One region of the Streptomyces sp. NPDC047081 genome, then DNA from elsewhere that is predicted to be linked to it. Evidence: riboswitches for the same ligand, from Rfam matches in the RefSeq annotation. Region 1 holds a riboswitch; each other region holds the start of a gene.
What was found. A riboswitch is a leader RNA that binds a small molecule or an ion and turns the genes downstream of it on or off. The one in region 1 is predicted to bind thiamine pyrophosphate.
Positions count from the first base shown of each region.

Region 1 (10,154 bases):
CCACGCTCGCCGAGGTCGCCGCCTGGGAGCTGCGGGACGAGCGGCTCGCGGCGCTCCTGGAGAGCCACGCGCTCGCGTACGGCCTCGATCCCAGGACCGCCCCGGCGAGCGCGGCGGTGCTGCCGTACATGGAGCACGCCTTCGGGACCTGGTATGTCCGCGGCGGGATACGGGAGTTGGCGCGGGCGGTGTACGAGCGGTGCGTGCGGCGCAGGGTCGAGTTCGTCTTCGGCGCCGAGGTGACCCGGATCGTGGAGAAGGACGGACGGGCGGTGGGCATAGAGCTGGCCGACGGGTCGGTGGCCGAGGCGGATCATGTCGTGGCGGACGTCGACCCGGCGCGGCTGCGGGCCCTGACGGACCATCCGCTGGACGAGACCGGCGACGTACAGCCGCGCCAGGACGCGCCCACTAGGTTCACCGTGCTGCTGGCCCTGCGCGGCGCGCGCGAGGCCGGTGCCGCGCATCGCACGGTCGTGCACGCGCCGGCCCCCGAGTCCGAGCTGGACTTCCTGGTCTCCCCGGGCGGCGACGAGCCGCCGCGTCCCACGGTGACCGTGCTGCGCCCCGACGACCCCGCGCTCAGACCGGACGGCGAGCACGAGTCGGTGGTGCTGTCCGCGGTGGTGTCGGCCGAGGCCGACTGGGAGTACGAGGGCACGGTCCGGCGCTACACGGATCTGCTGCTCGAAGCCGCCGGGTCCGCGATCCCGGGGCTGTCGGAGCGCCTGTTGTGGCATGAGGTGCGCACACCTCAGCACATCGAGGACGAGACGGGCGCCCGCTTCGGAGCCGTACCGGCGCCCGCGCTCGCCGCCGGCAAGGGCCGCTTCCTGCACCCGGCGAACACCACACACCTGCCCGGCCTCTACCGAGCGGGCGGCTGGGCCCACCCCGGCGGCGGCCTCCCCCACGCCGGCATGTCGGGCGCGCTGGTGGCGGGACTCATCGTGGAGGGACCGGAGTTCAAGGGCTCGCAGTGAGCGACCGGCGCTGAGCAGCGGTCAGAAGCGGTACTGCTGCTCGTCGTACCCGTTGCCCTGCGGCTGCTGCTGGCCGTTGCCCTGGTACGGATACTGCTGTTCCGGCGGGAGTTCGCCGCCGTAGGTCTCGTCGGTGCGCTGCTGCGGGACCCAGACCCCGCCGGCCGGGGTGGTCTCGCCGCCGTACTGGCCGGTGGCGTACTGGTCCTGGCCGTAGCCCTGCTGGTCGTACTGGCCGTAGGTGGCGTCGTAGCCGCCGCCGTAGGTCTGGGTGCCGATGTACGGGTCGGAGTAGGCGGCGTACTGCTGCTGGCCGGTGGCGTCGTAGCCGTACTGCTGCTGGTTGTAGCCGGAGTAGTCGTAGCCGTAGTTCTGGTCGGCGCCCTGGGCGGCCGTGGCGTACTGGTCCTGGCCCGCGTTCGCGTAGGACTGGTCGGCGGCGGCCGCGTACGCGGTGTCGCTGTATATGCCGTAGGAGCCGGTGTCGTCGGGCATGGGCTGCGGCTCGTAGACGGCCGTGGACTCGGCGGCCGTCGGCTGGGCCGCGCGGGACGGGGTGAAGACGTCGTCGCGGTCGTAGTCGTCCTCGGCGCCATAGGACACGTTCTCCTGGCCGAAGGTGTGCTCGTCGCCGTAGCCGCCCTCGGCGGGCTCCAGGTCGGAGACCTCCAGCGTCGGGTCGTGGCGGTCCGCCTTGCCGCGGCGGCGCTTGCTGCTGCCGCCGCCCGCCGGCTCGGCGTCGGCGTCCGGGCGCTTGACCGCCCAGCCGGCGGAGAAGCCGCGGCGGAAGGAGAGCGTGACGTACGTCTGGCCGACCGCGAACGCGGCCGCGCCGAGGCCGATGACGATCACCGACGGAATGAGGACACCGAGTACGACGCCGAGGAAGCCGACGAAGGCGAGCAGCCGCCAGCGCAGGCGCGCCTTGTACTGCAGCAGCACCTCACCCAGCAGCCACAGCGCGACGATGCCAAACGCGATGTAGAGGACCGTCCAGCCCATGTACGCCCCTCTCCCAGTCGCCGCTACGCAGTGTGTCGTATACCCGTGCGGCCGGTCTAGGCCTGCGGGGGGTGGTGCAAGCCCAGGTTCTCGTAGATTTCCAGCGTCGCCGTGGAGTTGTTGAGCGTGATGAAGTGCAGTCCGGGCACTCCCTCGGCCAGCAGCCGCGCGCAGAACTCCGTGGCGAATTCGATGCCAATGGAGCGTACAGCGGTCGGATCGTCTTTCGCTGTGAGGATCCGCTCTTTCAGGGCGGACGGGATCTGCGCGTTGCTGAGCTGCGGAAGCCGTTCCAGCATCCGCACACTGGTGACCGGCATCACCTCGGGGATGACGGGGGTGTCGCACGTAGCGGCGGCGACCCGGTCGCGCAGCCGCAGGTACGACTCCGGCTGGAAGAACATCTGGGTGATGGCGTAGTCGGCGCCGGCCCGGCACTTGTCGACGAAGTGGGCGACGTCCGTGTCCCAGTCGTCGGAGCGCGGGTGCATCTCCGGGAAGGCCGCGACGCCGACGCAGAAGTCGCCCGACTCCTTGATGAGGTGGACGAGTTCGGCGGCGTAGGTCAGGCCCTTGGGATGCGCCACCCAGTCGCCCATGGGGTCGCCGGGCGGGTCGCCGCGCACGGCGAGGATGTTGCGGATCCCGGCGTCGGCGTACTGGCCGATGATGTTGCGCAGCTCGGCGATCGAGTGGTTGACCGCGGTGAGGTGGGCGACCGGCGTGAGCGTGGTGTCCGCGACGATCTGCTGGGTCTCCTTGACCGTGCCCGCGCGGGTGGAGCCACCGGCGCCGTAGGTCACGGAGACGAAGTCGGGCGCGACCGCCTCGACCCTGCGCAGCGCGCTCCACAGGTTGCGCTCGCCCTTGGGCGTCTTGGGCGCCGAGAACTCGAAGGAGTACGTCATCTTGCCCGTGGCGAGCATGTCACGCACGGTGCGTGCGCGATCAGTCCTGGTGGATGCGGTTCCGAGGGCCATACCCGCAGGTTAGTCAGGGGGCGGCGGTCACCCAACCGAACCCGGGAAATTTGCCCGATTTGCCGACTTGTTGTCCACCCATCGGACAGCCGTGCCCGTTATGCGCTGCGCAGCCGCTTCGCGAACTCCGCCGCCGCCGCGCCCGGGTCGTCCGCCTCGGTGATCGCGCGGACGACCACGACCCGGCGGGCGCCGGCCTCCAGCACCTGGTCGAGGTTGCCCAGGTCGATGCCGCCGATGGCGAACCAGGGGCGGTCGGTGCCCAGGCCGGCGGTGTACCGGACCAGGTCGAGGCCGGGGGCGTGGCGGCCGGGCTTGGTGGGGGTGGGCCAGCAGGGGCCGGTGCAGAAGTAGTCCACGCCCTCCTGGGCGGCGGCCGCGGCGGCCTCGCCCTCTGCGTGCGTGGAGCGGCCGATGATCACGTCGTCGCCGAGGATCGCCCGGGCCGCGGGGACCGGGAGGTCGCCCTGGCCGAGGTGGAGTACGTCGGCGCCGGCCGCGTGGGCGACGTCCGCGCGGTCGTTCACCGCGAGGAGCCGGCCGTGCCGGGCACAGGCCTCGGCGAAGACCTGGAGGTGCTCCAGCTCCTCGGCGGCCTCCATACCCTTCTCGCGCAGCTGCACGATGTCGACACCGCCCGCCAGGACGGCGTCCAGGAACTCGGGCAGGTCGCCCTGGGCCCGACGGGCGTCCGTGCACAGGTAGACGCGGGCGTCGGCGAGCTCGGCGCGTGCGGTGTCGGGCATACGAGGGTCCCCCTGGGTGTCGTTCGATGTCGGCGGCGTACGGGCCGCGGGCCGCACTGAAGCACGGCCGTGGCCTGCGCGGACTGGGCTGCGCGGACCCCGGCCCGTACGCCGGACGGTTGTTCGGATGAGCTCGCTCGGATCAGACGGCGAGCGCCTGGGCCCGGCGCTTCACCTCCGTGCCGCGATTCTCGCTGAGGGCCTGTGCCGGGGTGCCCGGCAGGCTCTCGTCCGGGGTGAAGAGCCACTCCAGCATCTCTTCGTCGGTGAAGCCGTCGTCCCGCAGGAGCGTCAGGGTCCCGGACAGGCCCTTGACGACCTTCTGCTCAGCCCCGTCGATGAAGGCGGCGGGGACGTGCAGCGCGCGGTTCTCACCACGGCGTACGGCGATGAGCTGGCCCTCCTTGACCAGCTGCCGCACACGCGTCACCTCGACGTCCAGCATCTCTGCGATGTCGGGGAGGGTGAGCCAGGCGGGGACGAGAGCATCGATCTTTGCGTCAATCTCGGTCACGACAACAAGCCTGCCATCCCGGACTGACAGTCGGAAGCCAGACCCGTCCGACCTGGGGTTCCGGGTCAGGCCGTGGCCGCTTTCAATGGTTTCGCCGGATCCGAAAGCAGCTCCGGGTCCATGACCGTGCCCGCCTCGATCAGCCGCCTCCCCTGCGCCAGGTCCCGCGGCCGGCCCACCGCCAGCAGGGCGATCAGGCGGTTCTCGCGCAGCCAGCACACCGACCAGGCCGGGCCGGCCGGGTCGCCGCGCCACAGGGTCGTGTCGGCGGAGGTGTGGTGGCCGGCGTACTGGACGAAGCGGCCGAACTGCTCGGACCAGAAGTACGGAACCGGGTCGTAGACCGCCGGGGGCTCCCCGGTGGCCTCGCCGATGATGTTCGCGGCGACCGTGCGCGGGCCCTGGAGGGCGTTGTCCCAGTGGTGGACCAGCAGCCGCTCGCCGTAGCGCCCGGACGGGAAGGACGCGCAGTCGCCGACGGCGTAGACGTCCGGTGCCGAGGTGCGCAGGTGGACGTCGGCGACGACCTCGCGCTGCGCGCCGAGCTCGATGCCGGAGCCGGTGAGCCAGGCGGTGGCGGGGCGGGCGCCGATGCCGACGACGACCGCGCCCGCGGGCACGCGCGTGTGGTCGTCGAGGACGACCGCGCCGGGCTCGATGCGCGCCACGCGCGCGTGCGTACGCAGTACGGCGCCCGCGTCGCCGTACCAGCCGGCCATCCGCGTGGCCACCTCGGCGGGCAGCGCGCCCGCGAGCGGCCGGTCGGCGGCCTCGACGACGGTGACCGCGCAGCCCGCCTCGCGCGCGGCGGTGGCGAACTCGGCGCCGATCCAGCCCGCGCCGACGACCACGATGTCGTGCTGCCGCGCGAGCACGGGCCGCAGCCGCTCGGCGTCGTCCAGGGTGCGCAGCAGATGCACGCCGGGCACGCCCTCGGTGCCCGGCAGCATGATCGGTTCGGCGCCGGTGGCGAGCACCAGGACGTCGTACGGCACCGGGCCCGTCTCGGTGTCCAGCTCGTGCTCGCCGGGGCGCACGCCCAGCGCCTCGCGGCCGAGGCTGAGCTCGATGCCGAGGGCCTCGAAGTCGACGTCGAAGGCGGAGCCCTCGGCCTTGCCGAGCAGCACGGCCTTGGACAGCGGCGGCCGGTCGTACGGCTGATGGGGCTCTGCGCCGATCAGGGTGACGGTGCCGGTGAATCCCTGCTCGCGCAGGGCGACGGCGGTCTGGACGCCGGCCATGCCCGCGCCGACCACGACCACCCTCCGCTGCGACTTCGTCGTCTGCTCGCTCACCTGATCACCATAGTCAACTGACAATTTGTCAGTCAGCGGTCGTGCTCACTCAGTGACCTGCTCCACAACGCTCGTGCCGCTGCCGGGCTGCGACTCCCACTCCCAGGTCTCCTCAAGCCGCACGCGCCCGTCCGGCAACTCCACCACCGTGGACACACAGTGGCCGGAAGAGGTCGTCCCGTCCCGCTTGAGCTGCACGTACCGGAAGTCCAGCCGGTCACCCGACCGAGTGCCCACGAGATGTCCGCGCACGACGTCGCCGCCCGCGTACTCGGCCCAGATCTCGCTGTCCTTCTCGTGGTAGGCGAACCGGGTACGGGTACCCACCTGACCTGGGGCCTGGTCGGCGACGGGCGCGAGGACGAGGCCGTCCAGCGAGCGGGGCATGGCGGGAGGCTCCCTTACCGAGGCTTGGCGGGTCGGGCTAGGGTGGCCAACGTACAAGCACTCGCGGGAGCCCGGACGCACCGGGCTGAGAGGGAGGCTGGCGGCCTCCGACCGTACGAACCTGATCCGGGTCATGCCGGCGAAGGGAGGGGCTGGACGCCCATGTCGTCACGTACGTCAGACGTCCTCGTCATCGGGGGCGGAATCATCGGCCTGGTCACGGCCTGGCGTGCCGCGCAGCGCGGGTTCGCCACGGCCGTGGTGGACCCCGAGCCGGGCGGCGGGGCCGCCCAGGTGGCCGCCGGGATGCTGGCCGCCGTAACCGAGCTGCACTACGGCGAGCAGACTCTGCTCGGCCTCAATCTGGCCTCGGCCCGCCGGTATCCGGACTTCGCGGCCGAGCTCTCCGACGTCACCGGCCACGACCTCGGCTACCGCCGCTGCGGCACACTCGCCGTCGCCCTGGACGCGGACGACCGCGCCCATCTGCGCGAACTGCACGCCCTGCAGCAGCAGTCGGGGCTGGAGTCCGAGTGGCTGTCCGGGCGCGACTGCCGGCGCCTGGAGCCGATGCTCGCGCCGGGCGTGCGCGGGGGGCTCAGGGTCGACGGCGACCACCAGATCGACCCGCGACGGCTCGCACGCGCGCTGGTGGCCGCGTGCGAGCACGCGGGCGTGGTCTTCCACCGCACCTGGGCCGAGCGCTTCGACGTCGTACGGGAGCGCGCTTCCGGGATCACCACGACCGACGGCACCGCGCTGGGCGCGGGCCAGGTGGTCCTGGCGGCCGGCAGCCTCAGCGGGCGGCTGCCGGGCGTCCCGGACGACGTACTGCCGCCCGTACGGCCGGTGAAGGGCCAGGTGTTGCGGCTGACCGTGCCGAAGCGGTACGCGCCGTTCCTGAGCCGTACCGTGCGCGCGGTGGTGCGCGGCAGCAGCGTCTACCTGGTGCCGCGCGAGAACGGCGAGCTGGTGGTCGGCGCGACCAGCGAGGAGCTCGGCTGGGACACCACGGTGACCGCGGGCGGCGTCTACGAGCTGCTGCGCGACGCGCACGAGCTGGTCCCCGGCATCACCGAGCTGCCGCTCACGGAGACCCGCGCGGGTCTGCGCCCCGGCTCCCCCGACAACGCCCCGCTGCTCGGCCCGACGCAGCTCCCCGGGCTCCTGCTGGCCACCGGCCACTACCGCAACGGCGTGCTGCTGACGCCCGTGACCGGCGACGCCATGGCGCATGTCCTGGCCACCGGTGAACTCCCGGACGAGGCCCGCCCGTTCACGCCGAAGCGCTTCGCGCGCGTGGAGCAGCCCGCATGAACATCTCCGTCAACGGAGAGCCCCGCCGGTTCGCCCCCGGCACGGCTCTCGACACCGTCGTACGCACGCTCACCCCGGCTCCGTCCGGAGTGGCCGCCGCCCTGAACGAGACCGTCGTCCCGCGCGCGCAGTGGCCGTCGACGCCCCTGTCCGACGGGGACCGCGTCGAGGTCCTCACCGCCGTCCAAGGAGGCTGACCCATGGCCGACGACCCCCTTGTCATCGGCGGTACGTCCTTCACGTCCCGCCTGATCATGGGCACCGGCGGTGCCCCCAGCCTCGACGTCCTGGAGCGGGCCCTGGTGGCCTCCGGCACGGAGCTGACCACGGTCGCGATGCGCCGCGTGGACCCCTCGGTGCACGGCTCCGTCCTGTCCGTGCTGCGGAAGCTCGGCATCCAGGTGCTGCCGAACACCGCCGGCTGCTTCACGGCCGGGGAGGCCGTCCTCACCGCCCGTCTCGCGCGCGAGGCCCTCGGCACCGACCTCATCAAGGTCGAGGTCATCGCCGACGAACGCACCCTGCTGCCCGACCCGATCGAGCTGCTCGATGCGGCCGAGACCCTGGTCGACGACGGCTTCACCGTGCTGCCGTACACCAACGACGACCCGGTCCTCGCCCGCAGGCTGGAGGACGTCGGCTGCGCGGCGATCATGCCGCTGGGCTCGCCGATCGGCTCCGGGCTCGGCATCCGCAACCCGCACAACTTCCAGCTGATCGTCGAGCACGCGCGCGTACCGGTGATCCTGGACGCGGGCGCCGGTACGGCCTCGGACGCGGCGCTCGCCATGGAGCTGGGGTGCGCGGGCGTGATGCTCGCCTCGGCGGTCACGCGGGCGCAGGAGCCGGAGCTGATGGCCGAGGCGATGCGGCACGCGGTGGAGGCGGGGCGGCTGGCCCGGCGGGCGGGACGCATTCCGCGCCGGCACTTCGCGGAGGCGTCCTCGCCGACGGAGGGGCTGGCACGGCTGGACCCGGAGCGGCCGGCTTTCTGAACCGGCACGGCCGGCTCCGGAACGGCCGGCCTTCCGGAGCGGCACGGCCGACTCCGGAACGATCGGCTCTCCTGAACGTACGTTCGAGCAGATCCGGACGGCGGTGCGATGTCCGTCACAGCTCGGCTGCAGTACCGCCCCGATCTCCCCCGAACCCAGGGCCCTGTCAGTCACGGCTCGTACACTCACCTGCGTGGATACGACCCTTCAGGACCCTCTGGTCGGGCAGGTGCTCGACGGCCGCTATCGCGTGGACGCGCGGATCGCGGTCGGCGGGATGGCCACGGTCTACCGGGCCCTGGACACCCGCCTCGACCGTGTGCTCGCACTGAAGGTGATGCACCCGGCACTCGCCTCCGACGGCACCTTCGTCGAGCGGTTCATCCGGGAGGCGAAGTCGGTCGCCCGCCTCGCGCACCCGAACGTGGTGCAGGTCTTCGACCAGGGCACCGACGGGTCGTACGTCTACCTCGCCATGGAGTACGTCGCCGGCTGCACCCTGCGTGACGTGCTGCGCGAGCGCGGGGCACTGCAGCCGCGCGCCGCCCTGGACATCCTGGAGCCGGTCCTCGCCGCGCTCGGCGCCGCGCACCGGGCCGGGTTCGTGCACCGGGACATGAAGCCGGAGAACGTACTGATAGGGGACGACGGCCGGGTCAAGGTCGCCGACTTCGGGCTGGTCCGGTCCGTGGACACGGTGACCAACACGACCGGGACCGTCCTCGGCACCGTCTCGTACCTCGCGCCGGAGCAGATCGACAACGGCACGGCCGACCCGAGGGTCGACGTGTACGCGTGCGGTGTCGTCCTGTACGAGATGCTCACCGGCGACCGCCCGCACGAGGGCGACTCCCCCGCCATCGTCCTCTACAAGCACCTCCACGAGGACGTCCCACCCCCGTCGGCCGTCGTGCCCGGACTGCCGTACGAACTGGACGAGCTGGTCGCCTCGGCCACCGCCCGCACCCCCGACCTGCGCCCGTACGACGCGGTGGCGCTGCTCGCGCAGGCCCGTGACGTGCGCGCGGCGCTCAGCGCGGACCAGCTGGACGCGGTGCCGCCGCAGGCGGTCACCGAGGAGCACCGGAACATCTCCGAGGACCGTACGAGCGTCATCCCGCGCTCGCTCACGGTGCCGCGCCCGCTGCCGGTCAACGAGGACGAGCCCGCGCTGCACCGCACCAGCCGGCTGGAGTCCCCGCCGCCGCTGCCGCCCCGCGCGCGTGGCGGGCGATCGCGGCGCGGGCCGCTCGCGATCGTCGTCGCCGTCCTGCTGATCCTCGGCGTCGGCACGGGCGTGTGGTACATCAACTCCGGCCAGTTCACCAAGGTCCCGCTGGTGCTGGCGAAGACGCAGGCGCAGGCGAGCAAGCAGCTGAGCGACGCCGGGCTGGACCTGGGCACGGTCAAGCACGCCTACAGCGACACGGTGAAGCGGGGCACGGTCATCAGCTCGGACCCCGAGCCCGGCAGCCGTATCCGCGACAACTCCCGCGTGACACTGACCATCTCCGACGGCCCGGAGACCGTGCAGGTGCCCGCGCTGCAGGGCTACCGGCTGGACAAGGCGCGCGCCCTGCTGAAGAAGGACGGGCTCGAACCGGGCATGGTCACCCGGGAGTTCAGCGACGACGTCCCCAAGGGCTTCGTGATCTCCTCGGACCCTGAGGAGGGCACCAAGCGGCACGCGGGCTCGGCGATCGCGCTGACCGTCAGCAAGGGCAGCGCCGTCGACGTCCCGGACGTCACCGGCGAGGACCTCGCGGACGCCAAAGCCGACCTGGAGGACGCGGGCCTGACCGTGAAGGTCGCCGCCCAGCAGGTCAACTCCGAGTACGACAAGGGGCAGGTCGCCGCGCAGACCCCGGCGGGCGACGGCCAGGCCGCCGAGGGCGACACGGTGACGCTGACCCTGTCCAAGGGCCCCGAGATGGT
Region 1 is NZ_JBEYUY010000032.1:15,348-25,501, forward strand. It holds gene ABZ848_RS40675 (NAD(P)/FAD-dependent oxidoreductase) at 1-983, shown strand, start outside; gene ABZ848_RS40680 (hypothetical protein) at 1,005-1,985, opposite strand; gene metF (methylenetetrahydrofolate reductase [NAD(P)H]) at 2,042-2,965, opposite strand; gene thiE (thiamine phosphate synthase) at 3,064-3,711, opposite strand; gene ABZ848_RS40695 (Rv2175c family DNA-binding protein) at 3,854-4,225, opposite strand; gene ABZ848_RS40700 (FAD-dependent oxidoreductase) at 4,291-5,520, opposite strand; gene ABZ848_RS40705 (hypothetical protein) at 5,566-5,907, opposite strand; TPP riboswitch at 5,961-6,072, shown strand; gene thiO (glycine oxidase ThiO) at 6,070-7,224, shown strand; gene thiS (sulfur carrier protein ThiS) at 7,221-7,421, shown strand; gene ABZ848_RS40720 (thiazole synthase) at 7,425-8,219, shown strand; gene pknB (Stk1 family PASTA domain-containing Ser/Thr kinase) at 8,413-10,154, shown strand, end outside.

Region 2 (10,154 bases), on a different contig from region 1:
TGGACAGCGGCTGAATCCCGAACAGCTGCGCACCATGGCGCTGAACGCCACCGCACTCATCACGGCGGCCGCGGCGACCGAGTACCAGCACTACGTGAAGGTTCGCGAGGAACTGCGCCGCCCGGCGCCGTCCACCCCGGCTACCGCCCGCGAGACCGGCTCCGAGGAGCCGGGCACGGGCGTGATGGGGCTCGCCACCACCCTCGGCGAGGCGGGCGAGCCCGCCGGCGCGGGCGCCGTCGCCGTCGCCGCCGTCCTCACCCCCGTCCTCGCCGGAACGGCCGCCGCGATCTTCCTGCTCGTCGGCTACATCCTCAGGTCGCTCGCCCCCAAACAGGCGTTCGGCAAGACCATGCTCATGGCCGGCTGGGTGTTCGGCGCCATGACGGCGGTCGCGATCCTCGTGGCCGCGGTCGGGCTGCTGCTCACCGCCCTGCGCAACCGGCCCTCCCTGGAGTCGGGACCGTACGGCGAACTGAGCGAGGAGGTGACCCGGGCCAGGGAAGCCTGGCGCGAGGCGCTTCTGGAGCGCGGCATCCTGCCCTTCCTGCGGGAGGCGCTCTCCGACCCGGGCTCAGCCGCCCTGCACCGCACGGAACCGGCGGCGCCGAGCCGTATCCCGCACCTCGGCTACGGCCGGCCGGGCTTCAGCAGCCCGGAGGACGGCCCGGCCGCCGGTCCGCGCCCGAGTTTCTCCAGCCCGGACTACACCAGCCCGGACTTCGGAGGCCCGGACCACCAGCTGGAGTGACCGACGGCTTGCGCCTTCCGCTTACGTGTCGCCGCGGGGGAGCGCAAGCCGAGTACCGGGCAAATCCGCCGGACGTCCGCGCACACCGCCCCGGCCCGCACTCAGGCCGCCGGCAGTGTGTCGGCGACGTCCGCGGTCGCCCGTACGAATTCCCGTACGCGTTCTGTGGTGTTGCCCTCCAGCCAGACGGGTCCCGTTCGACGAGCGGCGCGTCGTGGAGCGGCACATGGGCGACGTCCGGCCTCGGGCAGTAACGCCGGGCGTGCTCGCCGACCGGGAGCACACCCTTGCCCATCGCGACGAGCGTGAGCATCTCGGAGAACGACCCTCCGGCCGGTCCCTTCTCCACAGGGCGGCCCGAGAGTGTGCGGTCCGGGGTGCGGTCGCGCTTGAAGCCGACCGACGTCGCCTCCGGGTACCGCACCACGGGGTGCTCCGCGAGCACCTCCAGCGACACCGACTCCTCGCCGGCCGCGGATTCCCGACGGCCACGGCGAGCACCCGCCGCTCCATCAGCAGTACGGGTCCTCGCGCCATGCCGTCGAAGGGGTACGAGGCGACGAGCACGTCGACCGAGCCGTCGAGCAGGCTCGCGCGGGAGTTGGCCAGCTGAGCCTCCCGTACCTCGACCGACCCGCCCGGTGGTGAGACGCAGCCGCTCGGCGGTACGGCCGAAGTGCAGCTCCGTGGATCCGTCCTTGATGGCGGACCTGCCCCGGCGGATCGTGAAGGCACCCACCTGAACGCCCTTCCCGGAGGACCTCCTCATGCCCGCTGTCCGCGTAAAGGCCTTCGACCGCCTGGTCCTCAACGTCCGGCACGTCGAGCGTCCCCTGGACTTCTACGTCCACCGGCTGGGCCTGGAGCCGGTACGCGTCGCCGAATGGCGGGCCGGAAAGGTGCCGTTCCCCTCCGTGCGGATCACGCCGGAGACCATCGTCGACCTGGCCGCCCGTCCTCGCGGCGAGTCCAACGTCGACCACATCTGCCTCACCGTGGACCCCCTGGACTGGGACGAGTTCATCACCTCGGCCGGCTTCACGGTCCTCGAAGGCCCGGTCCCCCGCTACGGCGCCCGCGGCACGGCCACCTCTGTGCACGTCCAGGACCCGGACGGCAACTCGGTAGAGCTGCGGTGGTATCCGCAGGATGCGGCGGCCTGAGTCGGCCGTCCGGCCCCGCTTGCCCGACGTGCGTCGGCCGAGGGCCCGGCGCGCTACCGTCGCGGACATGAAGGTCCGCCACAAGGTACGCGTGGTCCTCCTCGACGGTGACCATCTGGTCCTGTTACGACGGGGCTGGCCAGGCGGACTGCCGTACTGGACGGCCGTGGGCGGAAGCGTCGAGTCCGAGGACGCCGACCTCGAAGCGGCGCTGCGTCGCGAGGTCATGGAGGAGCTCGGCGCGACGATCGGTCCCGCCCACTGAATTCCTGACGGTGACCGAGCCGGGCAGGGTCGCCGTCACGCGGCACTACTTCCTCGCCGACCTGCTGGACATGCGCCCGGACCGGCGTGGCGGCCCCGAGCTCGGCGACCCGGACATCGGCACCTTCGAACCCACCCGGGTTCCTCTGCGTGGCTCCGTCCTGTCGTCCCTCGGCCTCCAGACGCCCCAACTCGCCGAGTACGTGCTTGAGCACGTCGATGCGTGGCGGACCCGATGATCCTGTCCTCGGTCTGAGGTCACGCCCCCGTAGGGCCCATCGCCGCAGCCGTGCGTTCGTCGAAGTCCTTGCGGGCCGCCTGGATCGCGGAGATGTTCGCCTGCGACCAGTCGGTGATGCTCTGCAGCAGGCCGCCCACCTCCCGGCCCAGGTCGGTCAGCCGGTACTCCACGCACGGCGGGACCGTCGGGTAGACCTGACGGGTCAGCAGGCCCTCGCGCTCCAGTGTGCGCAGCGTCTGCGTCAGGACCTTGGACGTCACGCCGTCCAGCCGCCGGCGCAGTTCGGCGAACCGCATCGGGTGGCCGTCCTCCAGGGCGACCAGCACCAGCATGGTCCACTTGCTCGCTATGAGTTCCAGCACGGCACGGGTGGGACAGTCCCGCAAGAAGACGTCCACACCGCCGTGTTTTCTCAGGTCGAAGCCGGTATCCATGAGGAACCTCGATATCAGAAAAGTGCCTTCTTCCGTGGGGTGATCGCTCGGGCCGACGATGGGACGCATCCCGCCCGACCGATGGGGAGCCCTGATGTCAGCCCGTATGCATGCCGTCGTCCAGACCTCCTTCGGTGGTCCCGAGGTACTGACCTACACCGAGACCGACGTACCCGAACCCGGGCCCGGCGAGGTCCTGTTGCGGGTCGCCGGGGCCGGGGTCAACCCCGGCGACGCGGTGCTGCGGGCAGGCCGCGTGCCGGAGTTGGTGACCCTCCCCTGGACGCCGGGCAACGACGTGTCCGGCGTCGTCGAGCGGGTCGGCGAGGGTGTGACGCGATTCGTGCCGGGGGACCGGGTGTACGGCATGCTCGCCGTCAGCCGCCTTGGCGCGTACGCCGAGTTCACCGCCGTGCCCGCCGACGCGCTGGCGTTCGCGCCCGAGAACCTCGACCTGGCGCACGCCGGAGCCGTACCGCTGGTCGCGGTCACCGCCTGGCAGGCGCTGGCCGTGCTGGCACAGGTCCGGCCGGGCGACCGGGTCCTGATCCACGCGGCGGCGGGCGGCGTCGGCCATGTCGCTGTGCAGCTGGCCAAGGAGCTGGGCGCGCACGTCATCGGCACAGCACGAGCCGCCAACCACGACCGCCTGCGCGAACTGGGCGCCGACGAGCTGATCGACCACACCACCGCCGACTTCGAAACCGCCGTGGCCCCGGTGGACGTGGTCCTCGACCTGGTCGGCGGCTCCTACGGCCCGCGCTCCCTGGACGTACTGCGACCGGGCGGCCTTCTCATCGGCGCCGCGATCGACCCCGGCACGGACGAGGAACAGGCCGCGGCGCGCGGGCTGCGCTACACCTGGGTCACCGCCGAGCCCTCCGGTGACCTGCTGCAACAGGTCACCGAACGCATCGAATCCGGCCGACTGCGTGTCCAGGTCCAGCGGACCTACCCCCTGGCCGAGGCATCCGAGGCCCACCGAGCCATCGAGGCCAAGCGCACCACAGGCAAGATCGTCCTCGTCCCTTGACGATTCCACCGGTGGTGCCTGCTCAGGCCTCGACCTCCGGACGTCAGTCCGCGATCGGCAGATACACCCGGTTCCCGCTCGCCGCGAACTCCTTCGACTTCAACGCCATGCCCTCCTCGATCTCCACCCGACTGCCGCCGTGCTCGCGGCGGATGTCCTGGGAGATCTTCATCGAGCAGAACTTCGGCCCGCACATCGAGCAGAAGTGGGCGGTCTTGGCGGGCTCCGCCGGAAGCGTCTCGTCGTGGAACTCCCGTGCCGTGTCCGGGTCGAGGGCCAGGTTGAACTGGTCCTCCCACCGGAACTCGAAGCGGGCGTCGGACAGGGCGTCGTCCCAGTCCTGCGCCCCGGGGTGGCCCTTGGCGAGGTCGGCCGCATGGGCGGCGATCTTGTAGGTGATGACGCCGGTCTTGACGTCGTCCCGGTTGGGCAGGCCCAGGTGCTCCTTGGGCGTGACGTAGCAGAGCATCGCCGTGCCCCACCAGGCGATCATCGCGGCACCGATGCCGGAGGTGATGTGGTCGTACGCCGGCGCGACGTCCGTCGTCAGCGGGCCGAGCGTATAGAACGGAGCTTCATCACAGATCTCCTGCTGAAGGTCGATGTTCTCCTTGATCTTGTGCATCGGGACATGTCCCGGGCCCTCGATCATGGTCTGTACGTTGAAACGCTTGGCGATCGTGTTGAGTTCCCCCAGCGTGCGCAACTCCGCGAACTGCGCCTCGTCGTTGGCGTCCGCGATCGAGCCGGGCCTGAGGCCGTCGCCGAGCGAGTACGTGACGTCGTAGGCGGCGAGGATCTCGCAGAGCTCCTCGAAGTTCTCGTACAGGAACGATTCCTTGTGGTGCGCGAGGCACCACGCGGCCATGATCGAGCCACCGCGCGAGACGATGCCGGTCTTGCGGTTCGCGGTGAGCGGTACGTACGGCAGGCGCACGCCCGCGTGGACGGTCATGTAGTCCACGCCCTGCTCGGCCTGTTCGATGACCGTGTCCTTGTAGATCTCCCAGGTCAGCTCCTCGGCGCGGCCGTCGACCTTCTCCAGCGCCTGGTAGAGCGGGACGGTGCCGATGGGGACGGGGGAGTTGCGCAGCACCCATTCGCGGGTGGTGTGGATGTTGCGGCCGGTGGACAGGTCCATGACCGTGTCGGCGCCCCAGCGGGTCGCCCAGGTCATCTTCTCGACCTCCTCCTCGATGGAGGAGGTGACCGCGGAGTTGCCGATGTTGGCGTTGACCTTCACCAGGAACCGCTTGCCGATGATCATCGGCTCGATCTCCGGGTGGTTGACGTTGGCCGGCAGCACCGCGCGTCCGGCCGCGATCTCCTCGCGGACGACCTCGGGGGACACGTTCTCCCGGATGGCCACGTACTCCATCTCGGGCGTGACCTCGCCCCGGCGTGCGTACGCCAGTTGCGTGACCGCCCTGCCGTCACGGCTGCGGCGCGGCTGCCGCGGACGCCCCGGGAAGACGGCGTCGAGGTTGCGCAGGCCACCGCGCGGCGCGGTGTGCTTGATCCCGTCGTCCTCGGGGCGGACGGGCCGGCCCGCGTACTCCTCGGTGTCGCCGCGGCCGATGATCCAGTTCTCCCGCAGCGGGGCGAGCCCCCTGCGGACGTCCGTGTCGGTGAGCGGATCGGTGTACGGGCCAGAGGTGTCGTACAGCGTGACCGACTGCCCGTTGGTGAGGTGCACCTGACGGACCGGCACCCGCAGATCGGGGCGCGAGCCCTCGACGTATGCCTTGTGCCAGCCGATGGACTTCCCGGCCTCCTGGGCCTGTTCGCCCTGGGACCGTTCATCCTGGGGCTTTTCCCCCCGAATGAGCTGTTCGTCCTGGCTGGAGGCAGGCGTGCGTGCGTCCTTGATGGTCATGAGACCTACTCCCTACGCCGGCATTACCCGGTAACAGGTTCGGCGGTCGACGCAGCGATTTCCGTCTGTCGATGCCTCGTGGCGAACATCACTCGACTTCGGTGATGTTCCACGTGAAACATCGCTGGGACGGAGGTCAGCGCCCTCTCAGCCCGGTGCTCCGAGCTCCCGCGTGTGCAAAGGTGCCTCCACGCTAGCGTCAATTCGGGCGCGGTGAACAGGGGGCCCCTGTCGTTCTTGCGATGATCGGGCGGTGACCACGACACATCAGCCCCCGGAGCCACCGCACATCCACGGGTCGGGGCACGACCGTGGACACGACCACGGGTCGGGGCACGACCACGGTCGCGGACACGGGCATGGATCGGGCGGCGAGCAGGGCCACGGATCAGGTGGCGGACACGGCCACAGTCACAGCCATGGCCCGGCCGCCCCTGTCTCCAAGCACCTGCGCAAGGTCATCGCGGCGATCCTCATCCCGTTCGCCGCGGCCGTAGTGGTGGGCCTCGCGGTGCTGTGGCCCGGCGGCGCACCGGCTCACGAGCGCACCGGCGTGGGCTTCGACCGGCAGACCCAGCAGGCGACCGTCACCAAGGTCGTGAGCGTGAGCTGCAAGTCGGTGAACGCCTCCAGCGGGTCCTCGACCGGTGACACCTCCACCACCGGAAACTCCTCCGCGAAGCAGGAGGAGAACGGCACCTGCAAGAAGGCGACGATCCGCGTCGACTCGGGCAAGGACAAGGGCCGTACGTTCACCGAGATCGTGCAGCCGGACCAGTCACGGCAGTTGCACGAGGGCGAGAAGGTCGTGGTCGCCTACGAGCCCTCGGCGCCCAAGGACCTGCAGTACTCGGTGACCGACGTGAACCGCCGGTTCCCGATGGCCCTGCTCGCCGGTATCTTCGCGCTCGCCGTCGTGGTGGTGGGGCGACTGCGGGGCATCATGGCGCTGGTGGCGCTGGCCATCAGCTTCCTGATCCTGAACTTCTTCATCCTGCCCGCGATCCTGCAGGGCTCGAACCCGCTGCTCGTGGCGGTGATCGGGTCGAGCGCCATCATGCTGATCGCCCTCTACATCTGCCACGGGCTGTCGGCCCGTACGTCCGTAGCCGTGCTCGGCACCCTGATCTCGCTGATACTGATCGGCATCCTCGGCTCGGAGTTCATCGACTGGGCGGCCCTCACCGGCAACACCGACGACAACACCGGCCTGATCCACGGCCTGTATCCGTCGATCGACATGAGCGGTCTGCTGCTCGCGGGCGTCATCATCGGCTCGCTCGGTGTCCTGGACGACGTGACGGTCACGCAGACCTCCGCCGTCTGGGAGTTGCACGAGGCGAACCCGGCGATGGGCTGGCGCGGGCTGTACCGCGCGGGCATCCGGATCGGCCGCGACCACATCGCGTCCGTGGTCAACACGCTGGTCCTCGCCTACGCGGGCGCCGCGCTGCCGCTGCTGCTGCTCTTCTCCATCGCCCAGAGCAGTGTCGGCACGGTCGCCAACAGCGAGCTGGTCGCCGAGGAGATCGTGCGCACACTGGTCGGCTCGATCGGCCTGGTCGCCTCGGTACCGGTCACCACCCTGCTCGCGGCCCTGGTGGTCGCGGCCGACCGCCCTGAACCGGGTGCGGTACCGACGACGGCAACGGCGGGCACAGCACCGGCGGCACCGGCACGCGGGGGGAGGGGCCGGCGCCGTAAGCGGTGAAGCGGGGAGGGCCGATGCGGTGAGCGCTGAGACGGGAGGGCCGATTCCGGTCCGCTGCCGATTCCGGTCCGCTGCCGATTCCGGCCCACTGCAGTCTCCGACCCGCTTCCGACTCTGGCCCGCTTCCAAAGCCCGCCCGCAGCCAGCTCCGGTCCGCTGCCGCCTCCGGCCCACCTCCGACTCGGACCCGCTCCCGACTCCCGCCCACTGCCGCAGAAGCGTTCCTGCACCTCTTCAGCCGACTCGCGACCCCGCGCCCATGCGTTCCCTCAGCCTCGTGCCGAAGCGTTCCTTCGGCCTCATCGCCCGCTTCAGCCCGCGCTCTGTTCCTCCGCCAGGATGCGGTCCAGCGCCTCGTCGAGATGGGCGTCGAAGTCCGCGAGGGCGCCCTCCTGCCCCAGCGGCACCAACTTGTCCGTGCGGTCGAGGAACGCGATGAGAGGCGCCGTCGACGAGCGGAACAGGGCCTGGTCGCGGCCGACCTGAAGCCGGATCAGGACCTCGCACAGCGAGTCCGGTTCGGCGGGCGAGACCCGCACGTCCCCGTCCCCGCACGGCCGCCCCACCCCGTCGATCAGCAACTCCCGGCCGAACGCCCAGGTCACCGGGGCGTCCCCGGGCAGATGGAAGGTCAGCCGCACGGCATACGGATCACAGGGCTCGTAACGCAGCTCCACCGGAATACGGAAGGAGAGCTCCTCGGAGACGAGAAAGCTCATCATGACCTCTGCCTGTACGGACTCGCGCATCGCCTACCCCGTCATATGAAGCCGTCTGGCTGGGAATCATCCCCTGACACTGATGAAATCTTGCTGAACGTGCACGACAGATCACAAGGAGTGAGTTTTCAGATACTGATAGAGATCGCGAGCGACCCCAGCAGGCGCCCGACCTCACACTGCAGCTGCTGCGCCGCCGACACCAACCGGTCGGCCTGGTGCGCGGGCAGGGAGATGGCCATCGTCGCGGCCGTGGTGCCCAGGGTGATCGGGATCGCCGCGCAGACCGTGCCCAGCGCGTACTCCTGCCGCTCGATGACCGGTTCCATCCGCCGCGTCCGCTCCAGCCGCCGCAGCAGCGCGTGGTCGTCACACACCGTGTACGGGGTGATGGACTGCACGGGGTAGCGGTCGAGGTGGTCGCGGCGGGCGTCCTCGTCGAGTTGGGAGAGCAGACACAGCCCGATCGCGTGCGCATGCGCGGTCTCGCGGAAGTCGGCCCACTCCTCGACCGCCGGGTTGCCCGGGGTGTCGGAGACGCACATGACGTCGATCTCGCCGTCCCGGTACACCGCGTAGTACACGGGCACGCCGATCGCGTCCCGCCAGCCGGCGAGCGCCTCGACCACCGTGCTGCGACGTTTCTGCTGGGCTCCGCTGCTGCCCAGCCGCTCGGCCGCGTCACCGAGGAAGAACAGTCCCTTGTCGCGGCGCAGGTAGCCCTCGTGCACCAGGGTGCGCAGCAGGTGGTAGGCCGTGGGGAGGGCCAGGCCGGTCTCGCGGGCGAGTTGCTTGGCGGGGGCGCCGTGCGCATGGTCGGCGACGCATTCCAGGAGGCGCATCGCGCGCTGCACGGAGCCGATGAGGGTCGCGGTCTGGGGCTGTGCGGCCGGGGATTCGGGGTGCGCGGGCGCCGGGACGTCCGGGAGCCGTGTCGAGCCCGGCCGAGGCGTCGGCGTACGGGTCGGCTGCGGCCGCGCGGGGACCGGTGGTCGCGCGGAGGCCGGTGGTCGTGGCCGCGCCGGGGGTGTGGCCGCCGGGCCGGCCGTCGCGCACTCCTGTGTCGCGGGGCCGGGCTGCTCGGGCGGCCGGAGGCGTCCCGGGGGCACTGCGGCGGCCTGGGCCGATCCTGGCGGTGCGTGAGGGACGGTGAGTGCGGTGTCCGTGGCCAAGGGTCACTCCCGAAGCGCGAGAGGGCAGCCCGTGCGGGGGAACACGGGAGGGGGTGTACGCCGCTCGCGGGGTGACCCCCGCGTCGGGTTCCGGACTCTAATGGGCGGCGACCGTCTTGAGACGGCCTGTCCGGAAAACTTCCCTCGCGCGAGGGAACCGATGGTTCCTGTTACCGATCACCGACTTCCGCGGCCACCGGTCACCGGCCCCCGACGCCCCTCACCAGTCGCTGCGCGACGACGAACTCGACGTGAACTTCCGCACCACGTAGATGAGTCCGCCGACCAGGGCGACGAAGACCAGCACCTTGAAGAGCAGCCCGATGACGAAGCCGACGACGCTGGCTATCAGGCCGCCGAAGACGACCAGGGCGATGACCGGCACCGCGATCCACTTCACCCACCAGGGCAGTCCCGCGAAGATCTCTCCCATTGCTCTCGTCCTTACCTCTCCGCCCGTCGCTCGCACCGGGTCCGTCGATGACCCGGGTCTTGGATGCCGGATCCTTCTGATGTCCTGCACTCGATGCTAGGGCCGAGGTGGTGCCCGGCGGGGGCCTCGCATCCCTTGTCCTCCCCTGATCGAACCCCTAGGGAACCCCGAGGCGACGGCTCAGCTTTCCGGTGGAGAGAACACCACGAGCACCCGCAGGTCCTCGCTGATGTGGTGGAACTTGTGGGCGACCCCGGCCGGCACGTAGATCACGCTGCCGCGCGCCACCTGAGTCGTCTCCAGACCGACGGTGATCGCGGCGCGGCCGCTCACAACGAAGTAGACCTCGTCCTGGTT
Region 2 is NZ_JBEYUY010000012.1:63,476-73,629, reverse strand. It holds gene ABZ848_RS23670 (hypothetical protein) at 1-751, shown strand, start outside; gene ABZ848_RS23665 (VOC family protein) at 1,519-1,914, shown strand; gene ABZ848_RS23660 (NUDIX hydrolase) at 1,982-2,179, shown strand; gene ABZ848_RS23655 (hypothetical protein) at 2,190-2,417, shown strand; gene ABZ848_RS23650 (helix-turn-helix domain-containing protein) at 2,437-2,853, opposite strand; gene ABZ848_RS23645 (NADP-dependent oxidoreductase) at 2,948-3,886, shown strand; gene thiC (phosphomethylpyrimidine synthase ThiC) at 3,930-5,762, opposite strand; TPP riboswitch at 5,755-5,944, opposite strand; gene ABZ848_RS23635 (YibE/F family protein) at 6,016-7,473, shown strand; gene ABZ848_RS23630 (SsgA family sporulation/cell division regulator) at 7,785-8,222, opposite strand; gene ABZ848_RS23625 (helix-turn-helix domain-containing protein) at 8,321-9,055, opposite strand; gene ABZ848_RS23620 (DUF5326 family protein) at 9,585-9,797, opposite strand; gene ABZ848_RS23615 (cupin domain-containing protein) at 9,978-10,154, opposite strand, start outside.
Region 2: linked by a shared signal. The riboswitch ahead of thiC (phosphomethylpyrimidine synthase ThiC) and the one ahead of thiO (glycine oxidase ThiO) in region 1 are both predicted to bind thiamine pyrophosphate.

Region 3 (10,154 bases), on a different contig from region 1:
GACCCGCAGGACGTCACGGTCGCGGACAGCCCGCCGTCCCTGTCCGTCGAGCAGTCGGACTCACCGTCGTACCCCGGCCTCCCGTCCCGCTACCACCTGTACACGGTCACCGCGACCGTCCACGGCCTCCCCCGCACCCCCTTCACTACGGAGGAGGCCCCCGGCCACGGTGACGCGGCGGTGCGCACGCACCACTGGGAATGGCGGTAGGAGAGGTCACCCGTGTCGATCTGCGACACTGGTACAGCCATGCCAAAGCCCGGAGAACTTACTTTCGTCGCCCCCCGCGGAGCCCAGAAGCCGCCGCGGCATCTTGCCGATCTCACGCCTGCCGAGCGCAAGGACGTCGTCGCCGGGATCGGGGAGAAGCCGTTTCGTGCCAAGCAGCTGTCGCAGCACTACTTCGCGCGGTACGCGCACGACCCCGCGGAGTGGACCGACATCCCGGCCGCGGCCCGGCCCAAGCTGCAGGAGGCGCTGCTTCCCGAGCTGATGACCGTCGTGCGGCATCTGGCGACCGACCAGGGGACCACGCGGAAGACCCTGTGGCGGCTGTTCGACGGGACGCTCGTCGAGTCCGTGCTGATGCGGTACCCGGACCGGGTGACCATGTGCATCAGCTCGCAGGCGGGCTGTGGCATGAACTGCCCCTTCTGTGCCACCGGGCAGGCGGGGCTGGACCGGAATCTGTCCACCGCCGAGATCGTCCATCAGATTGTCGACGGAATGCGGGCGCTCCGGGACGGGGAAGTGCCCGGCGGGCCCGCGCGGCTCTCCAACATCGTCTTCATGGGGATGGGCGAGCCCCTCGCCAACTACAAGCGGGTCGTCGGGGCCGTCCGCGCGCTGACCGACCCAGCCCCTGACGGCCTCGGCCTCTCGCAGCGCGGGATCACCGTCTCGACCGTCGGACTCGTCCCCGCCATCCACCGCTTCGCCGACGAGGGCTTCAAGTGCCGGCTCGCCATCTCGCTGCACGCCCCCGACGACGAGCTGCGTGACACCCTCGTCCCCGTGAACACCAGGTGGAAGGTCCGCGAGGTCCTCGACGCCGGGTTCGAGTACGTGGAGAAGAGCGGGCGGCGGCTGAGTATCGAGTACGCGCTCATTCGCGACATCAACGACCAGGCCTGGCGCGGTGACCGGCTCGGGCGGCTGCTCAAGGGCAAGCCCGTGCACGTCAATCTCATTCCGCTGAACCCGACGCCCGGCTCGAAGTGGACCGCCTCCCGGCCCGAGGACGAGAAGGCGTTCGTCGAGGCCATCGCCGCGCACGGCGTTCCGGTGACCATCCGGGACACCCGCGGTCAGGAGATCGACGGGGCGTGTGGACAGCTCGCCGCCACCGAGCGGTAGTCTGACGTTCGTACGTACATCTTCATATCTGGCATTCGTATCCGACAGGGGAGCGCCACAGCGCTGAGAGTGCGGCAATCGGGCCGCAGACCCTCTGAACCTCGCCCAGGTCATTCTGGGTAGGAAGTTCGGTCATCACCGTGAACACCAAGAAGTACTGGGCTGCCGTCGTGGGCCTCGGCCTGGTCACGCTGTCCGCGTGCGGGTCCTCGTCCGGCGACGAGGGCTCCTCCTCCAAGACCGTCACGCTGGTCAGCCACGACTCCTGGGCCGTCTCCAAGAGCGTCCTCGCGGACTTCGAGAAGCAGTCCGGCTACAAGGTCCGGGTCCTCAAGGACGGCGACGCCGGACAGGCCGTCAACAAGGCCATCCTCACCAAGGACAACCCGCAGGGCGACGTCTTCTTCGGCGTCGACAACACCCTGCTCTCCCGGGCACTCGACAACGGGCTCTTCCAGTCGTACGAGGCGAAGGGCGCGGGCGAGATCAAGTCCGAGTTCCGCGTCGACCAGGACAAGCACCGGGTCACGCCCATCGACTCCGGCGACATCTGCGTCAACTACGACAAGGCGTACTTCAGCGCGCACAAGCTGACCCCGCCCCAGTCGTTCGACGATCTCGTCAAGCCCGAGTACAAGAACCTCCTCGTCACCGAGAACGCCTCCACCTCCTCGCCCGGCCTCGGCTTCCTGCTCGGCACCGCCGCGAAGTACGGGGACGACGGCTGGCAGGACTACTGGAAGAAGCTCAAGGCCAACGGCGTGAAGGTCGTCGACGGCTGGGAGCAGGCCTACAACGAGGAGTTCTCCGGGTCCGCCGGCGGCAAGAAGGCCAAGGCCGACCGGCCGCTCGTCGTCTCCTACGCCTCCTCCCCGCCCGCCGAGGTCATCTACGGCGACCCGAAACCGAAGACCGCGCCGACCGGGGTGTCGTACGGGACCTGCTTCCGGCAGATCGAGTACGCGGGACTGCTCAGCAACGCCCAGAACACCAAGGGCGGCAAGGCCTTCATCGACTTCCTGGTCGGCAAGGAGTTCCAGGAGGACATGCCGCTGAACATGTTCGTCTACCCGGTGCGGGAGGGCGCGACGGTCCCGGCGGAGTTCGAGAAGTACGGCAAGCCGGCCACCGACCCCGAGACGATGGCGCCCGACAAGATCGCCGACAACCGTGACCAGTGGGTCAAGTCGTGGACGTCACTCGTACTGAAGTAGCACGACCGCCGAAGGCGAACGGCGGGAGCGCGGCACGGCTCGGGCTCATGGCCCTGCCCGTCGCGTTCTTCGCCGTCTTCTTCGCCTGGCCCGTCGCGGCCATCGTGGCGCGCGGGCTGAAGGTCGACGGGGCCTGGCAGTTCGGGCGGATCCTCGATGTCGTCGCCCAGGACGACATCCGGCACGTGCTCTGGTTCACCACCTGGCAGGCGCTCGCCTCCACCGCGCTCACGCTGCTGATCGCGCTCCCCGGCGCATACGTCTTCGCGCGCTTCGACTTCCCGGGCAAGCAGGTGCTGCGGGCCGTCGTCACCGTCCCGTTCGTGCTGCCGACCGTCGTCGTCGGTACGGCGTTCCTGGCGCTCCTCGGGCGCGGGGGACTGCTCGACGAGCTGTGGGGCGTACGGCTGGACACCACCGTCTGGGCCATCCTGCTGGCGCACGTCTTCTTCAACTACGCGGTCGTCGTACGGACCGTCGGCGGCCTGTGGGCCCAGCTCGACCCGCGGCAGGAGGAAGCCGCGCGGATGCTGGGAGCCTCGCCCCTGAAGGCCTGGCGCAAGGTCACGCTCCCGGCCCTCGCGCCCGCCGTGGCCGCCGCCGCGCTCATGGTCTTCCTCTTCACCTTCACCTCCTTCGGCGTGGTCCAGATCCTCGGCGGGCCGACCTTCTCCACGCTCGAAGTCGAGATCTACCGGCAGACCTCCGAGATCTTCGACCTCTCCACGGCCGCCGTCCTCACCATCGTCCAGTTCGCGGCGGTGGGCGCGATCCTCGCCGTGCACGCGTGGACGGTACGGCGGCGGGAGACCGCCCTGCGCCTGGTGGACGCGGGCACGACGGCCCGACGGCCGCGCGGGACCGGGCAGTGGGCGCTGCTCGCCGGAGTCCTGGCCACCGTCGCCGTACTGCTCCTGCTGCCGCTCGCCGTGCTCGTCCAACGCTCCCTGGACGCCCCCGACTTCGGCTACTACCGCGCGCTGACCCACGAGGACGGCGGCACCTTCCTCGTCCCGCCGATCCAGGCGATCGGCAACTCGCTCCAGTACGCCCTCGCCGCCACCGCCATCGCCGTGCTGATCGGCGCTCTCGCCGCCGCGGCCCTCGCGCGCCGGGACGCCGGGCGGCTGGTGCGTGGCTTCGACGCGCTGCTGATGCTGCCGCTGGGCGTCTCCGCGGTGACCGTCGGCTTCGGGTTCCTGATCGCCCTCGACGAGCCGCCGCTGGACCTGAGGTCCTCCTGGATCCTGGTGCCGCTCGCGCAGGCGCTGGTGGGCGTCCCCTTCGTCGTACGGACCATGCTGCCCGTGCTGCGGGCCGTGGACGGACGGCTGAGGGAGGCCGCGGCCGTCCTCGGGGCCTCGCCGTGGCGGGTGTGGCGGGAGGTCGATCTGCCGATGGTGCGGCGGGCGCTGCTGGTCGCGGCGGGGTTCGCGTTCGCGGTGTCGCTGGGGGAGTTCGGGGCGACCGTGTTCATCGCGCGGCCCGACAACCCGACGCTGCCGGTCGCCGTGGCCCGGCTGCTCGGCCGGCCCGGTGACCTCAACTACGGCCAGGCGATGGCCCTTTCGACGATTCTGATGGTGGTGTGCGCGGTGGCGCTGCTGGTCCTTGAGCGGCTCCGTACCGACCGGACCGGGGAGTTCTAGATGCTGCTGAGCCTTGAGGACGCCACCGTCCGCTTCGGCGGGCGGGCCGTGCTCGACGCCGTCGGCCTCGATGTCGCCGAGCACGAGGTGGTGTGCGTGCTCGGGCCGAGCGGCAGCGGCAAGTCGACGCTGCTGCGGGCGGTGGCGGGGCTCCAACCCCTGTCCGCGGGGCGGGTGTTGCTCGACGGCGGGGACCAGGCCGGGGTGCCCGCGCACAAGCGCGAGGTGGGCCTGATGTTCCAGGACCATCAGCTGTTCCCGCAGCGGGACGTGGGCGGCAACGTCGCCTTCGGGCTGCGGATGCACGGCGCGTCCAGGCCCCAACAGGACGAGCGGGTACGGGAGTTGCTGGACCTCGTCGGCCTTCCGGGTGCCGCCCGCCGGGCCGTCGCCTCGCTCTCCGGCGGCGAGCAGCAGCGGGTGGCGCTCGCCCGCGCCCTCGCACCCCGCCCCCGGCTGCTGATGCTCGACGAACCGCTCGGCCAGCTCGACCGTTCGCTGCGGGAGCGGCTCGTGGTCGAACTCCGGGAGCTGTTCGGTCAGTTGGGCACGACCGTCCTCGCCGTCACACACGACCAGGGCGAGGCCTTCGCGCTCGCCGACCGGGTCGTGGTGATGCGGGACGGGCGAATCGCCCAGTCGGGCACGCCACTTGAGGTGTGGCAGCGCCCGGCGGACGAGTTCGTCGCCCGCTTCCTCGGCTTCGACAACGTCGTGGCGGGCACGGTGACCGGAGAGGCCGCCGACACCCCCTGGGGCAAGGTCCCGGTCCCCGAGTACGCCCCCCAGGGCCCCCGCACCATCCTCGTCCGCCCCGCCGGCGTACGGCTCGTCCCCGCCGACGAGGGCCTGCGCTGCACGGTCGCCGCACGCACCTTCAAGGGCACCCATGTCGCCGTACACCTGCAGCCGGAGGACGCGCCGAGGCTGGAAGCGGCCTGTGCGCTGCGGGAGGCGCCGGGGGTCGGGGACGCGGTCGGGGTGGAGTTCGACGCCGCCGAAATCGTGGTGCTCGAACCGGAGGTCCGTCCCTAGGCTGAGGGGCATGACGCTTCTCGCACACGATCGGTACGTCGACGAAATCGTCCACCAGGTACAGCAGTTGAGGGCGGTGGTGACGAGCGGCGCGGATCTGGCCGCGACCGTGCCGACCTGCCCGGACTGGACGCTGGAGCAGCTCGTGCTGCACATGGGCGGCGCCCTGCGCTGGTCGGGCACGCTGGTGCGCACCCGGGCGCAGGAGAACATCCCCGACGAACAGGTGCCGCGCGGCGACGGCCCCGAGGTCACGGGCGACGCCGCGGCCCTCGACGCCTGGCTGGCGGAGGCCGGCGAACTGGTCGTGGACGCACTCCGCGAGGCCGGGCCCGACGCGAAGGTGTGGAGCTGGGGCGGACTGCAGACCTCCGGGTTCTGGGCCCGCCGGATGACCCACGAGATCATCATCCACCGCGCCGACGCCACGCTCGCCGCGGGGCTGCCGTACGAGGTGGCGCACGGGATCGCCGCCGACGCCATCGACGAGTGGCTGGAGATCGTGCGGTACGTCCAGCTGACCGACCCGCACCAGGCCGAGCAGGAGCTGCGCGGGTCCGGCCGCAGCATCCATCTGCACGCCACCGACGCCCCGCCCGAGCTGAACGCCGAGTGGCTGATCGAACTCACCGAGGACGGGATCGCCTGGCGCCGCGGCCACGAGAAGGCGACGGTCGCCCTGCGCGGCCCGCTCACCTCCGTACTGCTCGCCTTCTACCGCCGACTCCCGCTGGACAGCCCGGAGTTGGAGATCGTCGGCGAGCGGGAGCTGCTGGAGTTCTGGCTGGAGCGGGCGACCTTCGGCTGAACGACGATGGCCCGTCCCCCGGGGATACGGGGACGGGCCACGGCGTGGTGCAAAAGGAGCGTCAGCGGCTGCTGCTCGCCCCACGACGGCGCATGCCGAAGAACACGGCGCCGCCGCCGACGACGACGAGCGCGCCCGCGATACCGGCGATCATGCCGGTGTTGGAGCTCGCACCGGTCTCGGCGAGGTTGGAGTCACCGGCCGCGGGGGACGGCGCGTTGGACGAGGTGTCGGCCGGGGCGGTGCTGCTCTCCGAGGCCGACGGGGTCGGGGTCGCGGACTCCTCGGCCGGAGGCGTGGTCGAGTCCGACGGCGCCGGGGTGGTCGGCGGGGTCGACTCGTCCTTCGAGCAGCCCTCGGACGGGGTGGTCAGGTTCGGCGTGATGTCCTTGTCGACGATCGGGTGGTCCTTGTCCTTCCCGGCCGTGACGTGGATGCGGTACTCGGCGTTGGGCGACCAGTCCTCTTCGAAGGTGACGTCGACACCTTCCTTGGTACCGGTGACGTCCTGCGAACCGACGGTCTTGGCGTCGGCACCGTTGTTCTCCAGGAACACGGTGATCGTGGCCGGGGTACCGGAGCCGTCCTTGTCGGTGACGACGATGACGCCCTTGCTGCCGTCGCACTTGGCAGTGGCGGAGAACTCATTGATGTTGCACGCGAGCGCGGAGCCCGCGGCGCTCAGCGCGAGCGCGGAGGAGGCGGCGGCGACGCCCAGGATCTGCACGGAACGACGCGCGGTGCGGCGAGTTATGGACACTTTTGCCCTTCACGGGATGGCACAACTGCGGGGGGTTTGAAGGGGAAGTGAGGCGACGATGAGGTGAGGCTTCACGTTCCCCAGGAGTCTCACAGGTCTATAAGCGTTCCATAAGGAGTGTCAATCCGTAGACGCACCTTGACGGTTGGCTTTACCTCGTTATTAACCACCGAGACGTTTCAATGCCTCGGGAGCCTCCTCGATCCGGTCAACGAGGGCGATACGGGACTCCATCGACCGTTCCCGGGCGAGAGCCTGCAAGAGGGGCCACGCCGGCAGCCGCTCGGTCCAGTGTGCCCGGTCGACCAGGACCATGGGGGTCGGTTCCCCACGGGACTCGTAGTAGTTGGGCGTCGCGTTGTCGAAGATCTCCTGTACGGTCCCTGCCGCGCCCGGCAGGAAGACCACACCCGCGTTGGAGCGGGCCAGCAGACCGTCCTCGCGGGTGGCGTTGGCGAAGTACTTGGCGATGTGCGAGGCGAAGGCGTTCGGCGGCTCGTGGCCGTAGAACCACGTCGGGATGCCGATCGAGTGGTTGCCCTTCGGCCACCGCGTGCGCACCTCGAAGGCGGCCCGCGCCCACTCGGTGATCGACGGCGTGAACGACGGTGCCCTGCCCAGCAGTTGGCAGGCCTCCTCCAGCACCTCGTCCTCGTACGGCGCCGTGTACGCGCCCAGGTTCGCCGCCTCCATCGCGCCCGGCCCGCCGCCCGTCGCGACGGTCAGGCCGGACCGGCTCAGCTCCCGCCCGAGCCGCGCCGCACCGGCGTACGCCTGCGTCCCGCGCGCCATCGCGTGTCCGCCCATGACGCCCACCACCCTTGCCCCGCGCAGGAGTTCGTCGAGGGCGTCGGAGATGGAGTCGTCGTGCACGGCGCGCAGCATCGACGCCCAGATGTCGCCGTCGGCCTTGGTCGTCTGGAACCACGCGTAGGCGAGGGCGTCCGGGGTCCGCTCGTACCCCTGGTCGAGGTCGGCGAACAGGTCCTCGGGCCGGTAGAGATGCCCGCGGTACGGGTCGAAGGGCAGGCCCGGCACCGGCGGGAAGACCAGGGCTCCCTCGGCGCGGACCTTCGCCTCCGCGTCCGGCCGCATCGGGCAGCCGAGGAATATGGCACCTGCGGTGCCGGTGGTGAGCAACTCCCTTGTGCGGTCCGTCAGATCGACGGCCTGCACTCGGTGTCCGGACAGCGTTCCGCGAGCCGAGACGGTCGCGTCGAAGTCCTCGAGCGTCTCGATCTCGCGGTCGTCGTGGTGGGCCGCATGGGCCGGGCTCGTCTGCACGGGCCCATGCTAGGCACGGCGTTCGGCTGCGACGGGTCGCCCTGGACCAGTCCCGGATCAGCCTTGGATCAGCCCTGGACCGCCGCCGGGTCCATCCACACGACCTCCCAGGAGTGGCCGTCGAGGTCGTCGAAGGAGCGGCCGTACATGAAGCCCTGGTCGTTGGTGTCGTTGTTGTCCGTGCCGCCCGCCGCGATCGCCTTGTCCACCAGCTCGTCGACCTTCTCGCGGCTCTCCGCGCTCAGACAGATCAGCACCTCGCTGGTCTTCGTCGAGTCGGCGATCTCCTTCTTCGTGAAGTCGGCGTAGCGCTGCTTGCTGAGCAGCATCGCGATGATCGTGTCGCTGATCACGACGCAGGTGCAGTCGTCCGTGGAGAACTGCGGGTTGATCGAGTAGCCGAGCTCCGTGAAGAACTTCTTCGAGGCGACGATGTCGTTGGTGGCGAGGTTCACGAAGATCATCTGCTGGTACATGGGGGTTCTCCCGTCGAGTGCAGCGTGTCCGGTGCGTGCTGTTCGGTGGGTAGACCCGGGGGTCGTGCGGAACTCATCGGCGACCGGGGATTTCGGTCCCGGGAATTTTCAGGGCGTCAGGGGGAGGGCGGCCAGTTCGGCGACGAGGAGGGTCAGGGGGCCGAAGAGGGCGAGCAGGGCGGCGGCCCGGAGGGCGGCGGCGCTGCGGAGCATCGTGGCGGGGGCGCCGAGGCGGAGCAGGGCGGCGGTGGTGTCGGCCCTGGCCTGTCTGGCCTCCACGGCGGCGGTGAGGAGGGTGGCGACCGTGCAGCCCGCGACGAGGAGTGTGCCGAGGGTGGTGAGGGGGCCGAAGGAGGGTTCGGCGGGGTCGTAGAGGGCGGTCATGGCGTACGCGGCGGAGGCCACGGCGCAGACGATGCCGAGGGGGCGGCCGATGCGGGTGGCTTCCTCCATGAGCACGCGGCCGGCGAGGAGGCGGAGGGCGCCGGGGCGGGCGGACTGGAGGAGACGGCCGGTGAGGTGGGTGAGACCGGGGGCGGCGAGGGCGAGGCCGACTGCGGTGAGGAGGAAGCCGATGAGGATGGCGGGGGTGGTGCTGGTGAGGCCGCCGGGGAGGGTGAGAGCGGGGGTGGAGTGGGAGGTGGAGGTGGCTGTGGTGCGGCTGGCGTAGGCCTCTACGGCGAGACCGGCGGCGAGGATCGCGGTGCCCCAGGGGAGGCCGGAGGGGGCTGTGCGGGGGGGTGGGGGAGCGGTGGGGTCCGGGTTGTGCGAGTCAGCCGGCTCGGTGGGGGTTGCTGTGGGGGGCGTTTCGCTTGCCCGCGCAGACGGCGCGGCGCCGTCGCGTCTGCGGGCGCCGAAGCGGCCGTATGCGCCGAACGTCTCTCTGCGCGTCGACCGGCCGTACGCTCCGAAGCGGCCGTACGAGCGGCCCGGCGGGCGTGTCGGGGTCGGGTGGGTGTCCCGGGGGCGTAGGACCACGCCCACCGCCAGTGACGCGATCGCCGGTACCAGGGCCAGCAGCGTGAGGGCTGCCGGTAGAGGGAGCGGCTTGTCCGCGGCGAGGAATTCTGAGGCCGCGCCGTCGAAGGGCATGCCTGTCAGGTCGCCTCGGAGGTGGAGGAAGAAGAGGAGGGCCACCATCGAGCCCAGGGTGCAGGAGAGGGCCGTCGTCGTGGCCGAGATGGCCATGAGGCGGGCCGGGCCGAGGCCGATCGCCGAGAGGCCCGGGCGGGGTTTGGTGGCCGGGTCCGTACGGGCCACCGCGACCGCGAAGTGGACCGTGGCGGCGAGCGGGGTGAGGCACCAGGCGAGGCGGAGGACGGAGGCCGAGGGGGAGTCGGGGTGGGTCATGGCGTAGCCGAGGGTGCACAGGAGGAGGAAGCCGGTGCCTGCCGCGGCCGTGGCCACCAGGAGGCGGCGCAGGTGTACGGCGGGGCGGGCCGCGCGGGTCAGACGGAGAGCGAGCACGCGGCCCCCCGGCCTTCCTGCCCGGTACCGGGGCCGCCCTGCCCGGCCTCCGGAGCTTTTTGAGTCTCTCCGCGAGCTTCTAGTGTGGCTCCCTGGCCCTCTTGT
Region 3 is NZ_JBEYUY010000022.1:93,812-103,965, forward strand. It holds gene ABZ848_RS33860 (NUDIX hydrolase) at 1-210, shown strand, start outside; gene rlmN (23S rRNA (adenine(2503)-C(2))-methyltransferase RlmN) at 250-1,356, shown strand; TPP riboswitch at 1,393-1,500, shown strand; gene ABZ848_RS33870 (thiamine ABC transporter substrate-binding protein) at 1,497-2,570, shown strand; gene ABZ848_RS33875 (iron ABC transporter permease) at 2,618-4,219, shown strand; gene ABZ848_RS33880 (ABC transporter ATP-binding protein) at 4,220-5,254, shown strand; gene ABZ848_RS33885 (maleylpyruvate isomerase family mycothiol-dependent enzyme) at 5,265-6,062, shown strand; gene ABZ848_RS33890 (LAETG motif-containing sortase-dependent surface protein) at 6,124-6,822, opposite strand; gene ABZ848_RS33895 (LOG family protein) at 6,985-8,106, opposite strand; gene ABZ848_RS33900 (VOC family protein) at 8,175-8,582, opposite strand; gene ABZ848_RS33905 (hypothetical protein) at 8,691-10,049, opposite strand; gene ABZ848_RS33910 (ATP-binding cassette domain-containing protein) at 10,031-10,154, opposite strand, start outside.
Region 3: linked by a shared signal. The riboswitch ahead of ABZ848_RS33870 (thiamine ABC transporter substrate-binding protein) and the one ahead of thiO (glycine oxidase ThiO) in region 1 are both predicted to bind thiamine pyrophosphate.